DNA from 3 places in the Streptomyces sp. NPDC052042 genome. Region 3 is predicted to be linked to each of the others. Evidence: riboswitches for the same ligand, from Rfam matches in the RefSeq annotation. Region 3 holds a riboswitch; each other region holds the start of a gene.
The links. A riboswitch is a leader RNA that binds a small molecule or an ion and turns the genes downstream of it on or off. The one in region 3 is predicted to bind cobalamin.
Positions count from the first base shown of each region.

Region 1: another riboswitch for cobalamin. It lies ahead of ACIHCL_RS22210 (ribonucleoside-diphosphate reductase subunit alpha); the one in region 3 lies ahead of ACIHCL_RS00280 (cobalamin biosynthesis protein).
Region 2: another riboswitch for cobalamin. It lies ahead of metE (5-methyltetrahydropteroyltriglutamate--homocysteine S-methyltransferase); the one in region 3 lies ahead of ACIHCL_RS00280 (cobalamin biosynthesis protein).

Region 1 is NZ_JBIUBU010000013.1:183,415-187,987, forward strand. Features, by position in the region: gene ACIHCL_RS22205 (ribonucleotide-diphosphate reductase subunit beta) at 1-76, opposite strand, end outside; gene ACIHCL_RS22210 (ribonucleoside-diphosphate reductase subunit alpha) at 76-2,487, opposite strand; cobalamin riboswitch at 2,626-2,759, opposite strand; gene mctP (monocarboxylate uptake permease MctP) at 2,922-4,571, opposite strand; gene ACIHCL_RS22220 (DUF3311 domain-containing protein) at 4,568-4,573, opposite strand, start outside.
Region 2 is NZ_JBIUBU010000018.1:65,413-69,985, reverse strand. Features, by position in the region: gene metE (5-methyltetrahydropteroyltriglutamate--homocysteine S-methyltransferase) at 1-1,876, opposite strand, end outside; cobalamin riboswitch at 2,045-2,267, opposite strand; gene ACIHCL_RS25950 (ATP-binding protein) at 2,655-3,932, shown strand; gene ACIHCL_RS25945 (multicopper oxidase family protein) at 4,290-4,573, shown strand, end outside.
Region 3 is NZ_JBIUBU010000001.1:55,277-59,849, reverse strand. Features, by position in the region: gene ACIHCL_RS00285 (cobyric acid synthase) at 1-1,293, opposite strand, end outside; gene ACIHCL_RS00280 (cobalamin biosynthesis protein) at 1,290-2,378, opposite strand; cobalamin riboswitch at 2,523-2,656, opposite strand; gene ACIHCL_RS00275 (hypothetical protein) at 2,837-3,070, opposite strand; gene ACIHCL_RS00270 (anion permease) at 3,173-4,459, opposite strand.

The DNA of each region.
Region 1 (4,573 bases), on a different contig from region 3:
CCGGGTAGCGCATGGGGCGCAGGGTCAGTTCGAAGCCCGGGTCGAGCAGGTTCTTGGAGGAGTTGGCGTCGGTCATTACTGGCAGGCCTCGCAGGACTCGGGGTTTTCCAGGGAGCAGGCGATCGCATCCGCGTCGGGGACCGGCGTCTGCTGGGCGGGAACGGGGGCGGTCGCCGCGGTGCGGCCGGAGGCGGCGCGGGCGATCCGGGTGGCGGGGCGGGACCGCAGGTAGTACGTCGTCTTCAGCCCCTTCTTCCAGGCGTACGCGTACATCGAGGAGAGCTTGCCGATGGTGGGCGTCTCCATGAAGAGGTTCAACGACTGGCTCTGGTCGAGGAACGGCGTACGGGCCGCCGCCATGTCGATCAGGCCGCGCTGCGGGATCTCCCACGCCGTGCGGTACAGGGTCCGCACGTCCTCGGGGATCCAGGCGAAGCCCTGCACGGAGCCGTTCGCCTCGCGCAGCGCCTCGCGGGTCCGGGCGTCCCATACGCCGAGCCGCTTCAGGTCCTCCACCAGGTACGCGTTGACCTGGAGGAACTCCCCGCTGAGCGTCTCGCGCTTGAAGAGGTTGGAGACCTGCGGCTCGATGCACTCGTACACGCCCGCGATCGAGGCGATCGTCGCCGTCGGCGCGATGGCGAGCAGCAGCGAGTTGCGCATCCCGCTCCGCTCGATCCGGGCGCGCAGCGCCTCCCAGCGCTCCGGCCAGTACGGCTCGGTGGCGTAGTGGTCGGGGTGCAGCACTCCGCGCGCGGCCCGCGTCTCCTTCCAGGCCGGCAGCGGACCCGAACGCTCCGCGAGATCGCAGGACGCCTCGTATGCGGCCAGCATGATCCGCTCGGAGATCCGCGTGGAGAGCGCGCGGGCCTCGGGGGAGTCGAACGGCAGCCGCAGCTGGAAGAAGACGTCCTGGAGGCCCATGGCGCCCAGACCCACCGGACGCCACTTGGCGTTGGAGCGGGCGGCCTGCTCCGTCGGGTAGAAGTTGATGTCGACGACCCGGTCCAGGAAGGTCACGGCGGTGCGGACGGTGGCGTCCAGCCGCTCCCAGTCGATGTCCCCGCCGTCGACGAACGCGCCGAGGTTGACCGAGCCCAGGTTGCAGACGGCCGTCTCGCCGTCGTCGGTGACCTCCAGGATCTCGGTGCACAGGTTCGACGAGTGGACGACGCGGCCCGGTTCGGCGGTCTGGTTCGCGGTGCGGTTGGCGGCGTCCTTGAAGGTCATCCAGCCCTGGCCGGTCTGCGCGAGGGTGCGCATCATCCGGCCGTACAGCTCCCGGGCCGGAAGCGTCTTGCGGGCCAGCCCCTTGGCCTCGGCGGCCCGGTACGCGGCGTCGAACTCCTCGCCCCACAGGTCCACCAGACCGGGCACGTCGGAGGGAGAGAACAGCGACCAGTCGCCGTCCGTGTCGACCCGGCGCATGAACTCGTCCGGGACCCAGTGCGCCAGGTTCAGGTTGTGCGTACGGCGGGCGTCTTCACCGGTGTTGTCGCGCAGCTCCAGGAACTCCTCGATGTCCGCGTGCCAGGTCTCCAGGTAGACGGCGGCGGCCCCCTTGCGGCGCCCGCCCTGGTTGACCGCGGCCACGGAGGCGTCGAGCGTCTTCAGGAACGGCACGATCCCGTTGGAGTGCCCGTTGGTGCCCCGGATCAGCGAACCGCGGGCCCGGATGCGGGAGTACGGCAGACCGATGCCGCCCGCGTGCTTCGAGAGCCGCGCCACCTGGTGGTAGCGGTCGTAGATCGAATCGAGCTCGTCGAGCGGGGAGTCCAGCAGGTAGCAGGACGACATCTGCGGATGCCGGGTGCCGGAGTTGAACAGGGTGGGGGAGGAGGGGAGGTAGTCGAGCCGGCTCATCAGCCCGTACAGCGCCGCGACCTCGTCCAGCGCACGCGGGGAGTCGTCCTCGGCGAGACCGGACGCGACCCGCAGCATGAAGTGCTGCGGTGTCTCGATGACCTGGCGGGTGTGCGGGTGGCGCAGCAGATAGCGGCTGTGGAGGGTGCGCAGCCCGAAGTAGCCGAACCGGTCGTCGGCGCCATCGGCGAGGGAGCGTTCGACCAGGGCGTCCAGGGCGGTCGCGTGCGCCGCGACGAACGCGGCGGTGCGGTCCGCGATCAGTCCCTCGCGGTGGCCGACCGCGACGGACGCGGAGAAGGAGACCGCGCCCTGCCCCGCCGCCTCGTCCGCGATGGTACGGGTCAGCAGCCGGGCGGCGAGCCGGGAGTAGGCGGGGTCCTCGGAGATCAGCCCCGCGGCGGCCTCGGTGGCCAGCGAGCGCAGCTCTGCCTCGTCCGCCCGGGCGGAGCGCCCGCGCAGCGCGGCGGCGGCCACCCGGCCGGGGTCGGTGTCGGGCAGGTCGGCGGTGAGGGCGGTCAGGGTCCGCAGCAGCGCGGTTCCCGGCTCGTCGTGTGCGGTACCCCCGGACTTGTCCGCTTCGGACACGGCGACTGAGGCCGGATCGGCTGGCGCGATGGTCACGCGGTGCTCTCCCTCGCTCGGCTCGGGGCCTGCGGGGAGACGGGCGGCCGGGCAGCGTGGAACCCATGACGGGGCGGCACTGCGTACGGCGTCCGCCGGCCCATCCGCGAGGCCCGGACGTCTGGCATCCGGTTCGGTCGAGCCGGATGCGCTGTCGGCAGGTCGTCGGACTCGTTCGAGTGTGCAAAAGCACACCGAATACACCGTTGCGGGACAGTTCCGGATTCGCACCGGATTCCCCTGCGACGACAGCGAGCATGAGCATACATGTGGGGGCCGCTCGATGCCGCCGCCCCCAGATGTTGTGTCGGCCGACTCCAGTCAAGGCCGTAGGACGCGCGCTGCGGCCCTCGCGGGAAGAAGACGGACGGCCCGCCGCGCCCCTCGGGAAAGGGGCTCGGCGGGCCGTTTGCGGGCCGTCGGGGCGGCCGTCCTCAGCGGCCTCCGCCCGGTGCCGCCGCCGCGCTCGGCGGCTCCGGCACGGCCGGCGGCGGCACCGCCCGGACGCCCGGGTCGCCCGCGTCCGTCGTGTAGTCGGCGGGCGAGGTCTCGTCGATGCCGGCGGGTGCCTTCACGGCGTTCAGGACGAAGGTCAGCACCACCGTCACCACCACGTTCAGCACGAACGCCGTCAGACCGATGTAGCCGATCTCACCGATGCCGGGGATCTTGGCGGACGATCCGCCGAAGTGCGCCTGGGTCGGGCTGGAGACCCCGTACGCGGCGACGGTCCCGTACACCATGCCGACCGCCCAGCCCGCGATCAGCGCCCAGCGGTGGAACCAGCGGGTGAACAGGCCGCCGACCAGGGCCGGCATCGTCTGGAGGATCCAGATCCCGCCCAGCAGCTGGAAGTTGATCGCGACCGTCTTGTCCATGGCGAGGACGAAGACCAGGGCTCCGACCTTCACCAGCAGCGACACCAGCTTGGAGACCTTGGTCTCCTGCTCGGCCGTCGCGTCCGGTCTGAGGAAGTCCTTGTAGATGTTGCGGGTGAAGAGGTTGGCCGCCGCGATGGACATGATCGCGGCGGGCACCAGCGCGCCGATGCCGATGGCGGCGAAGGCCACCCCCGCGAACCAGTCGGGAAACATGTTTTCGAACAACTGAGGGATCGCCAGTTGTCCGTTCTCCACCACGATCCCGGCGGCGATCGCCATGAAGCCGAGGAGCGCCAGCATGCCCAGCATCAGCGAATACAGCGGCAGGATCGTGGTGTTGCGCCGGATCACCTCGCGACTGCCGCTGGAGAGGGTCGCCGTGATCGAGTGCGGATACATGAAGAGGGCCAGTGCCGAGCCCAATGCCAGGGTGGCGTAACCCCATTGGCCCGCCTCGGCGGGTACCAGGGAACCGGTCGGCTTCCCGCCGGGCGGACCCGCGAACTTCTCCTGTGCGGCGGCGAAGATGTCGTGGAACCCGCCCAGCTTGATCGGGATGTAGACGATCGCCACCACGATGACCAGGTAGATCAGGCCGTCCTTGACGAACGCGATCAGCGCGGGGGCCCGCAGACCGGACGAGTAGGTGTACGCGGCGAGCACCGCGAACGCGAGCAGCAGCGGCAGATCCCTGACGAACCAGTGCGTGTTCTCGCCGCCGCCGACGCCCATCACGTCCAGGACCGCCTGGATGCCGACGAGTTGCAGCGCGATGTACGGCATCGTGGCGAGCAGGCCGGTGACGGCCACCGCCAGCGAGAGCCCCTTCGAGCCGAAGCGACCCCGGACGAAGTCGGACGTGGTCACGTACCCGTGCCGGTGCGAGACCGACCACAGCCGAGGCAGGAAGGTGAAGATCAGCGGGTACACCAGGATCGTGTACGGCACGGCGAAGAAGCCCGCCGCACCCGCCGCGTAGATCGCCGCGGGAACGGCGACGAAGGTGTACGCGGTGTACAGGTCTCCGCCGAGCAGGAACCAGGTGACCCAGGTGCCGAACGACCGGCCGCCCAGGCCCCATTCGTCGAGGCTGGCCTCGTTCTCGGCCCTGCGCCAGCGCGCCGCCAGGAAGCCCATGACCGTGACGACCGCGAAGAAGAAGACGAAGACGCCGAGCGCGACGCCGTTCACACCGTCCTTCACGC
Region 2 (4,573 bases), on a different contig from region 3:
CGCGCAGGGGCAGGGTCTCGCGCAGTGCGGGTTCGTCGACCTGGATGACGGAAGTCCCGGCCGCCTCCAGGCCGTTCACCTCGTCGCGCAGGGCGAGGGCGACCTGGCGAGCGGTGTCGCCGAGGGGCTGGTCGTCGCGGACGAAGGACCAGGCGAGCATGGTGACCGGTCCGGTGAGCATGCCCTTGACCGGGCGTGAGGTGAGGGACTGGGCGTACGTCGTCCAGCGCACGGTCATGGGCTCGGGGCGGGAGATGTCGCCGGCCAGGATCGGCGGACGCACGTACCGGGTGCCGTAGGACTGGACCCAGCCGTGCTGCGTGGCGAGGTAGCCGGTGAGCCGCTCGGCGAAGTACTGGACCATGTCGTTGCGTTCGGCCTCGCCGTGCACGAGGACGTCCAGGCCGGTCTTCTCCTGGAAGGAGATCACTTCTTGGATCTCGGCCCTGATGCGCTCCTCGTAGCCGACCGTGTCGATGCGTCCGGTGCGCAGGTCGGCGCGGGCGGTGCGCAGTTCACCGGTCTGGGGGAAGGAACCGATGGTCGTGGTCGGCAGCAGCGGCAGTCCGAGGTGGGCGCGCTGGGCGGCTGCCCGCTCGGCGTACGGCTGGGAACGGCGGGCGTCCGCCTCCGTGACGGTCGACTCGCGGGACCGGACGTCCGGGTCGTGCGTGATCGGCGAACCGGCGCGGGACGCCAGATCGGCGCGGTTGACGGCGAGTTCGGCGGCGATCGAACCGGTGCCCTGGGCCAGGCCCTTGGCGAGGGTCACGATCTCGGCGGTCTTCTGCTCGGCGAAGGCCAGCCAGCGCAGGATCTGCGGCTCGATGTCCCGCTCGGCCATCGTGTCCAGCGGCACGTGGAGGAGAGAGCAGGAGGCCGACACGTCGACCCGGTCGGCCAGCCCCAGGAGGGTGCCGAGTGTGGTCAGTGACGCGGACAGGTCGTTGACCCAGATGTTGCGGCCGTTGACGACACCGGCGATCAGGCGCTTGCCGGGCAGTCCGCCGACGGCGGCGAGCGCGTCCAGATTGGCGGACGCCCGCTCGGTGAAGTCCAGCGCCAGCCCGTCGACCGGGGCCTTCGCGAGCACGGGCAGTGCCTCGCCGAGCCGGTCGAAGTAGGAGGCGACCAGCAGCTTCGGCCGGTCGGTGAGGGCACCGAGGCCGCGGTAGGCCCGTTCGGCGGCGTCCAGCTCGGCCGGGGTGCGGTCCTGGACGAGGGCGGGCTCGTCGAGCTGCACCCACTCGGCACCAGCCGCGCGCAGGTCGGCGAGGACCTCGGCGTACACCGGGAGCAGCCGGTCCAGCAGGGTGAGCGGGTCGAAGTCCGCCGGCACGCCCGGGGCGGGCTTGGCGAGCAGAAGGTAGGTGACCGGGCCGACGAGCACGGGCCGTGCGGCGAGGCCGAGCGCCAGAGCCTCGCCGAGTTCCGCCACCTGCTTGGACGCATCGGCGGTGAACACCGTGTGCGGCCCCAACTCCGGTACCAGATAATGGTAGTTGGTGTCGAACCACTTGGTCATTTCCAGCGGGGCCACGTCCTGTGTGCCGCGAGCCATGGCGAAGTAGCCGTCCAGGGCGTCGGTCTCGACGGCGGCGCGGTGGCGTTCGGGGATCGCGCCGACCATGACGGTGGTGTCGAGGACGTGGTCGTAGTACGAGAAGTCGCCGGTGGGCACCTCATGGATGCCTGCGTCGGCGAGCTGCTGCCAGTTGGTGCGGCGCAGTTCGGCGGTGGTGGCACGGAGGGCGTCGGCGGTGACGCTGCCCTTCCAGTAGCCCTCGATCGCCTTCTTCAGTTCACGGTTCCGACCCTGGCGGGGGTAGCCGTACACGGTGGCCCGTGCTGCCGCGGCTGCGGACTTCGCTGTCACGGAGATCTCCTTCGCGAGATGAATCCCTGAGATCCCGGAGACGGGACGAGAGCGCGAAGGGAATGACGAACCTGACCACGACGACCCCGCGCGGCATAGGCACGGTCGTCCCGTCTGGTATGTACGCCGACCCGCCCTCGAGGTCACCGGGATGTCCACGCACGAGTCGTTCGCGCGCGGGCAGTTGGCAGGTCTTCGGACTCGCGGGCACGTCCTCGTCGTGCGAGGACACCTACTGGCCGTCGCTTCCCGGACCCTCTGCATCGGGTCCAGTGCGTATGACGGCGGTCGTTCCCGCTCACCGCTGCGGGGCAGTCCCAGATTCCCACCGGGTTCCCTCTTGCGACACCCCGCCTGGCGGACGGGGTGAACCAGCTGCACCGGGCAGCTTACGGGGTGTCGCACGGGAGGAAGGCGCCATGTCCAGCATCCGGATGGTGAAGTGGGACACCCGGAGCCCGGGACACCACGCGGCGGGAGGCGGCGCTCGCCCTTCCACCCGCACCCGAGACGCGGGCCGTCGCCCCCCGGCCGTCGGCGCGGCGGCTGCCGCCACCACCGCCGAGGGCACCGCCGGGGGCCGCACGCCACCCGGTGCGGCCGTGCGTGCGAGCGTTCCATGCCGGGCGGACCGGGGTGCGGGAGGCGCGCGGGCGAGTCCCGCCGTGACGACCTGTACCCGGTCCGTAGGCGTCCGCGCCACCGGATCCGCGGCCGATGAGCAGGCCCGGCCCGGGCAGGGGACAATGGCACCTCTGGGCCGGATGAGGTGGTGGCGATGCCCGCTTGGCATCTGCGCGACTATCACGAGGGCGATCTCGACCAGGCGATCCAGGTCTGGGACCAGTCCCGTTCGGCCTGCCGGGACCCGGTCTTTCCGGTGTCCGAGGTGATGGCCGCGGCCAAGGCCGGCCAGCCGTCGGTGGTCGCGGTGGTCGGCGACGAACTCGTGGGCATGGCCGTGGCTCAGGCGCACGGGGGACGAGGATGGGTCCTCCTCGTCGCCCTGGCCTCCCACTGGCGTGAGCGAGGGGCCGGCAGTGCACTGCTCACGGAGTTGGAGCGGCGCCTGCACGCACAGGGCGTCCGCCATGTCAGCGCACTGCTGCCCGCGGGTGCCACCGGGACGAAGGCTCTGGAGAACGCCGGATACCGGCTCCGCGACGACCTGACCTACTACGAGAAGATCGAACCGCCCGGAGCCGCGAACACCGATGTCCTGGCGGCGTTGGGCGGGCGCATGCTGCCGGGGGACCTCTGGGACGCCATGGCCGGCATGGACCGGGAGAAGCAGGTCGTCGAACGCCGTGTGGTGCTTCCGCTCGAGGAACCGGCACTGGCCGACCGCTACGGCGTGGTGCCGCCCAAGGCCATCATTCTCTTCGGCCCGCCCGGGACCGGGAAGACGAGTTTCGCCAAATCGGTCGCCTCACGGCTCGGCTGGCCGTTCGTGGAGCTCTTCCCGTCCCGGCTCGCGGCCGACACGGGCGACGGGCTGGCCGCGGCACTGCGGGAGACCTTCGCGGAACTGGCGGAACTGGACTCGGTGCTGCTCTTCATCGACGAGGTCGAGGAAATCGCCGGCGCGCGCTCCGGAAAGGCGGTCGATCCCGGCCACGGGGTGACCAACGAACTGCTCAAACTCATCCCCGTCTTCCGCGAGCAGGACTCCCGCCTGCTGGCCTGTGCCACCAACTCGGTGCGCTCCCTCGACGCGGCCTTCCTGCGCCCCGGCCGGTTCGACTGCGTCATCCCCATCGGGCCCCCCGACCCGACCGCCCGCGCGGCGATCTGGGCCCGCTATCTCGGGAACGCGGACGGCTGGGTCGACCTGGCCCAACTGGTGGCGGCCAGCGAGTTGTTCACCCCGGCCGACATCGAGTTCGCGGCGCGCAAGGGAGCGCAGACGGCGTTCGAGCGGGAAGTCGTGCACCGTCAGGGCCGACCGGCGACCACCGAGGACTACCTGGCCGCCATCGCCGACACACGGCCCACGCTCACCGCACGGGCGATCGAGGAGTTCACGGAAGACATCGAGAAGCACAGCCGGTTCTGAGGCCGCCGGAGAGTCGGGCCACCGATGACGGATCGCGGCACGACCCGGTGGTCACTTCATCGGGCCAGTCGCGCCGCATGCACTCGCCGAGGCCCGATCGGTGGGACGAGGCCGTGCGGGGCAAGCCTCACAGCCTGCCGAAGGGCGTTGACGGTGCCCGGAAGTTCCTTCGCCCGGAGTATTCCGGCAGCGCGTGTCCGGGCCGCCTGCGGCAGCCTGATGTGGCCTGGCACGAGCCGGTGGTTCGGGGGCCGCGGGGCCGGGCCGAGAAAGCGGCGGTGAAGGAGCCGATCCGACGAGTACCGGAGGATACGGGTGGTCACGAGACGCAGGTTCGTTCAGACAACGGTCGGCGGAATGGTCGCGCTCCTTCCCGCCGCCACCGCCCCACCACGGCTGTGGGTGGCGCCCGACAGGAGCGTCCTCGACCCGCGGAAGGTGGGCAAGTACGTCGCACCCCTCGTCGTCCCGCCCGCCATGCCGACGGTCCGCGGCGCGGTAGGCGCTCCCGTCGACCACTACACCATCGGTGTGCGGCAGTTCCAACAGCAGGTGCTGCCGCCCGGCCTGCCCGCGACAACCGTGTGGGGATACGGCTCCACCGGGCATCCCGGTTCCTTCCACTACCCCGCTTTCACCAT
Region 3 (4,573 bases):
GTGGGTGCCCCACACGGCGCCGGCCCGGCAGCCGTCCAGGGCGCGGCCCCGGCCGTCGGTGAAGAACGGCTCACCACCGCGCACGTCCGCGACGCCGTGGTGGATCTCGTACCCCTCGACCGGCGCGCCCAGCGCCTCCCCGACGGGCCGGGCGAGGGTCTTCTCGCGGTCGAACCGGACGCGCAGCGGCAGCAGTCCGAGCCCGTCGACGTGCCCGGCCCGGGATTCGACCTCGTCCTCGATGTGCTCGCCGAGCACCTGGTAGCCGCCGCAGATCCCGAGTACCGGCCGGCCCTCGGCGGCGCGCCGGGCCAGGGCGTCGGCGAGCCCGCGCTCGCGCAGCCAGGCGAGTGCCCCGACGGTGCCCCGGGTGCCCGGCACGACGACCAGATCGGCGTCGGTGAGCTCCTCGGCGCGGTCCACGAAGCGGACGACGACGCCCGGTTCGGCGGCCAGCGCGTCCACGTCGGTGAAGTTCGACATCAGCGGAACGGCACACACCGCGACGCGCAGCACGTCCTCGCCGTGCGGCGGGGCCACGGCCGACTCGCGTACGGCGCCGCGCAGCGAGACCCGCAGCCCGTCCTCCTCGTCGATGCCGAGACCGTGCGCGAAGGGCAGCACCCCGTACGTCGGGCGGCCGGTGACCTCGCGCAGCATCTCCAGCCCCGGCTCCAGCAGCGACACATCGCCGCGGAACTTGTTCACGAGATAGCCCGCGACCAGCGACTGGTCCTCGGCGGAGAGCAGCGCCGTCGTACCGAAGAACGAGGCGAAGACGCCGCCGCGGTCGATGTCGCCGACCACCACCACCGGGAAGCGCGCCGCTCGGGCGATGCCCATGTTCACGATGTCCGTGCGCCGCAGATTGATCTCGGCCGGGCTGCCCGCCCCTTCGCAGATCACCGCGTCGTACGTGCTCCGCAGCCGGTCCAGGCAGTCCACGACCGTGCCGAACAGCGCCTCCTGCCGTCCGCCGTGGTAGCCGCGCGCGCTCATCTCGCCCACCGGCCTGCCCATCAGGACGACCTGGCTGGAGCGGTCCCCGCCGGGCTTGAGCAGCACCGGGTTCATCAGCGCCGTCGGCTCCACCCGGGCGGCCGCCGCCTGCATGGCCTGGGCGCGGCCGATCTCGGCACCCTCACGGGTGACGTAGGAGTTCAGCGACATGTTCTGCGCCTTGAAGGGCGCCACCTTCACGCCCCGGCGCGCGAGCCAGCGGCAGATGCCCGCCGTGACGACGCTCTTGCCGGCGTCCGAGGTGGTTCCGGCGACCAGGAGTCCGCCGCTCATGTCCGTCTCCGTCCTGCGATCAGGCGTCCCGTGAACGCGAGCCGCGCGGCCCGTGCGCCCGCGGCCGACGCGACGGCGCTCCCCGTGCCCGCGGCCGACGCGACGGCGCTCGACGCGCCCGCGAGCCGCTCGCCCGCGACACGGCGCACCACGAGGCCCGCGCCCAGCCGTCCGGCCACGCACACGCCGAGGGCCAGCAGACCCACCCGGCGCGACAGCCGCACCGCGCGCTCGATGTCCGCGGTCTCCACCGCCCGGCCGTCCGCCCCGTTGAGGACGGGGCGGTGCTCGACCCGGCCGCCGTACGCCAGCGTGCCGCCCAGCCGCACGCCCAACGCGCCCGCGAACGACGCCTCCACCGGGCCCGCGTTGGGGCTCGGGTGCTTCGTGGCGTCGGCCCGCCACGCCCGCACGGCGTCGCGCGGACGGCCGCCGGCGGCCACCGCGAGCAGCGCGGTGAGCCGGGCGCCCGGCCAGCCCACGAGGTCGTCGAGGCGGGCGGAGGCCCAGCCGTAGCGGCGGTGGCGGAGCGACCTGTGGCCGACCATCGCGTCCAGGGTGTTGACCGCCCGGAAGCCGACGAGCCCGGGCACACCGGCCAGCGCCCCCCACACCAGGGCGCCGACCACGGCGTCCGAGGTGTTCTCGGCCACGGACTCCACCACGGCGCGGGCGATCTGCGGCCCGTCGAGGGAGTGCGGGTCGCGCCCGCACAGATGCGGCAGCCGTTCCCGGGCGAGCGCGACGTCCCGCGCCTCCAGGGCGCCGCCGATGGCCCGCGCCTCCCGTCCCAGCGACGTGCCACCGACCACGGACCAGGTGGCGGCCACGGTCAGCGCGATGGAGGCGGCGGGGTGACGCCGTACGGCACGGGAGAGCAGCGCCGCGCCCCCCGCGGCGCCTCCGGCGCAGACGAGGGTGTGCAGCGCGCCCCACCCGCGGTGGTCGCGCCACAGACGGCGCTCGACGGCCGCTGCGGCCCGCCCGAAGGCGGCGACCGGGTGCCCCCTGCGGGGGTCACCGAGCAGCAGATCGCCGATCAGACCGGCCGTGGCGCCGTACGCGAACACGCGATCGGCACGCATGGCTCAACCGGCCGCGGTGCCTCGAAGGACCTTCGTACGGGAGGCTCTCGGTGAGAGCGTCACAGCGATCGACGCACGGCTGCCAGGCATGGCGACATGTCCTCACTCAGGGTCCGCGCCCTGGTTCGACGTGACCGGCGACGAGAGTCTCCTGGCTCCCGGATCCGCGGCTTCCCCCGGCCTTCCAGCTCGCTCGCGCGTGCCGTGACTTCCCGGTGTGGGGGACCGCTCCCCGGTGACAGTGGCGGGACCGCGCCGGATTCGCACCGGCTTCCTCTGCTGTCGCCGTAAATGGCTCCGGCAGTCCACCACGCTCCGCGAAGGCCCGTCAACTTGCCGTTGACCTGCGGCGGCGCAATGTGCTGAGGCCCACAACCGCACCGGCGCACCACGACGGGCCGGACGCACGGCATGCGTCCGGCCCGTCGGAGGAGCGCGGAAAGGGGAGGAGGCGGGGCTCAGACGACGATCAGATAGATCCCGTACGCGACCGCCGCGGCGCACAGCGCGAAGCAGGCGTATGCGCCCGCACGCGCCAGCGGCCGTGACGCGCCGGAGCCTCCCGAACCGCCCTCCGCCGCCGGCTGCTTGGCGAGCCCGATGATGCCCAGGGTGAAGAGACCCACCAGCGCGACGGTGACGACGAGGGACACACCGAAGACGGAGCCGAGGGCTGCCCAGTCGATTTTCATGCTGATTCCTTAGACGGTCTGCGGACGGTCCGCGCGATCGGCGAGGCCGGTACGAGGGAAGGCCGCTCGGGCTGTGGCCGGTGAACCCTGCCGGTCACGGCACTAGACGGTGGCGGGGCGCGCCGGGTCCTGGGCGGTGACCGCCGGGGCCGGGGGCACGGGTGCGGCCGGGATGACGGTCATGAGGTCCTGCGTCGAGGCGGTGGCCGCGAGGGTGGGCGGCGGGCTGACGGCGGCGATGGCCGTGGTGACGACGCCCGCGGGCTCGGCGGCGCTCTGCGGCGGGGCGACGTCGTCGTGGCCGACCGGCTTGCGCCGCGACACCAGCCAGATCGAGCCGGAGCCCGCGACCAGCAGCGCGGCGACGAGGACGATGCCCCAGGTGCCCTGCTTGGTCAGGAACTCGGCACCCGCGCCGACCAGGCCCGCGGCGGGCAGCGTCAGTCCCCAGGCGACGAACATCCGGGTGGCGGTGGACCAGCGGACCACGCCGCCCTGGCGGCCGAGCCCCGCGCCCATCACGGCGCCGGAGCAGGACTGGGTGGTGGAGAGGGAGAAACCGAGGTGCGAGGAGGCCAGGATGACCGTGGCCGCACTGGTCTGGGCGGCGAAACCCTGAGGCGGGCGGAGGTCGGTGAGGCCGGTGCCCATGGTGCGGATGATCCGCCAGCCGCCCAGGTAGGTGCCGAGCGCGATGGCCGCACCGGCGGACACGATGACCCAGACCGGAGGGTTGGCGCCGGGGCGCAGCACACCGCTCGTGATCAGGGCCAGGGTGATGATGCCCATGGTCTTCTGCGCGTCGTTGGTGCCGTGGGCGAGGGAGACCAGCCCGGCCGAGGCGATCTGACCGGCGCGGTAGCCCTTGGCGGCGGTCTTCTCCTGGGCCTCGTCGCGGATGTTCCTGCCGATCCGGTACGTCAGCCGGGTGGCCAGCAGCGCCGCCAGACCGGCGACGATCGGGGCGGCGATCGCGGGGATCAGCACCTTGGTGACGACCGTGCCGCCGTTGACCGACGACCAGCCGACCGACATGACCGCGGCGCCTATCAGACCGCCGAACAGGGCGTGCGAGGAACTGGACGGCAGGCCGACCAGCCACGTCAGCAGATTCCACAGGATGGCGCCGACGAGCGCCGCGAAGATGACCTCCGTCCGCAGACCGTCCTCGTTGATGATCCCGCCGGAGATCGTCTTGGCGACCTCCACGGACAGGAACGCACCGACGAGATTGAGAACGGCGGACATGGCCACCGCGGTCTTCGGTCTGAGTGCGCCGGTGGAGATGGTGGTTGCCATCGCGTTGGCGGTGTCATGGAAACCGTTCGTGAAGTCGAACACTAGAGCTGTCGCGATCACTATCGCGAGGAGCAGCGTGATGTGTTCCATTTACCCAGGCAATCGTTCGACGGCATTGGCAGGTGGACGGTAAGCAACGTTGGTGAACAGGAGATGAACTGGATGGGGCGTCACGGTGTCGCGGCAAAGCGCTCCCAAAGGCGC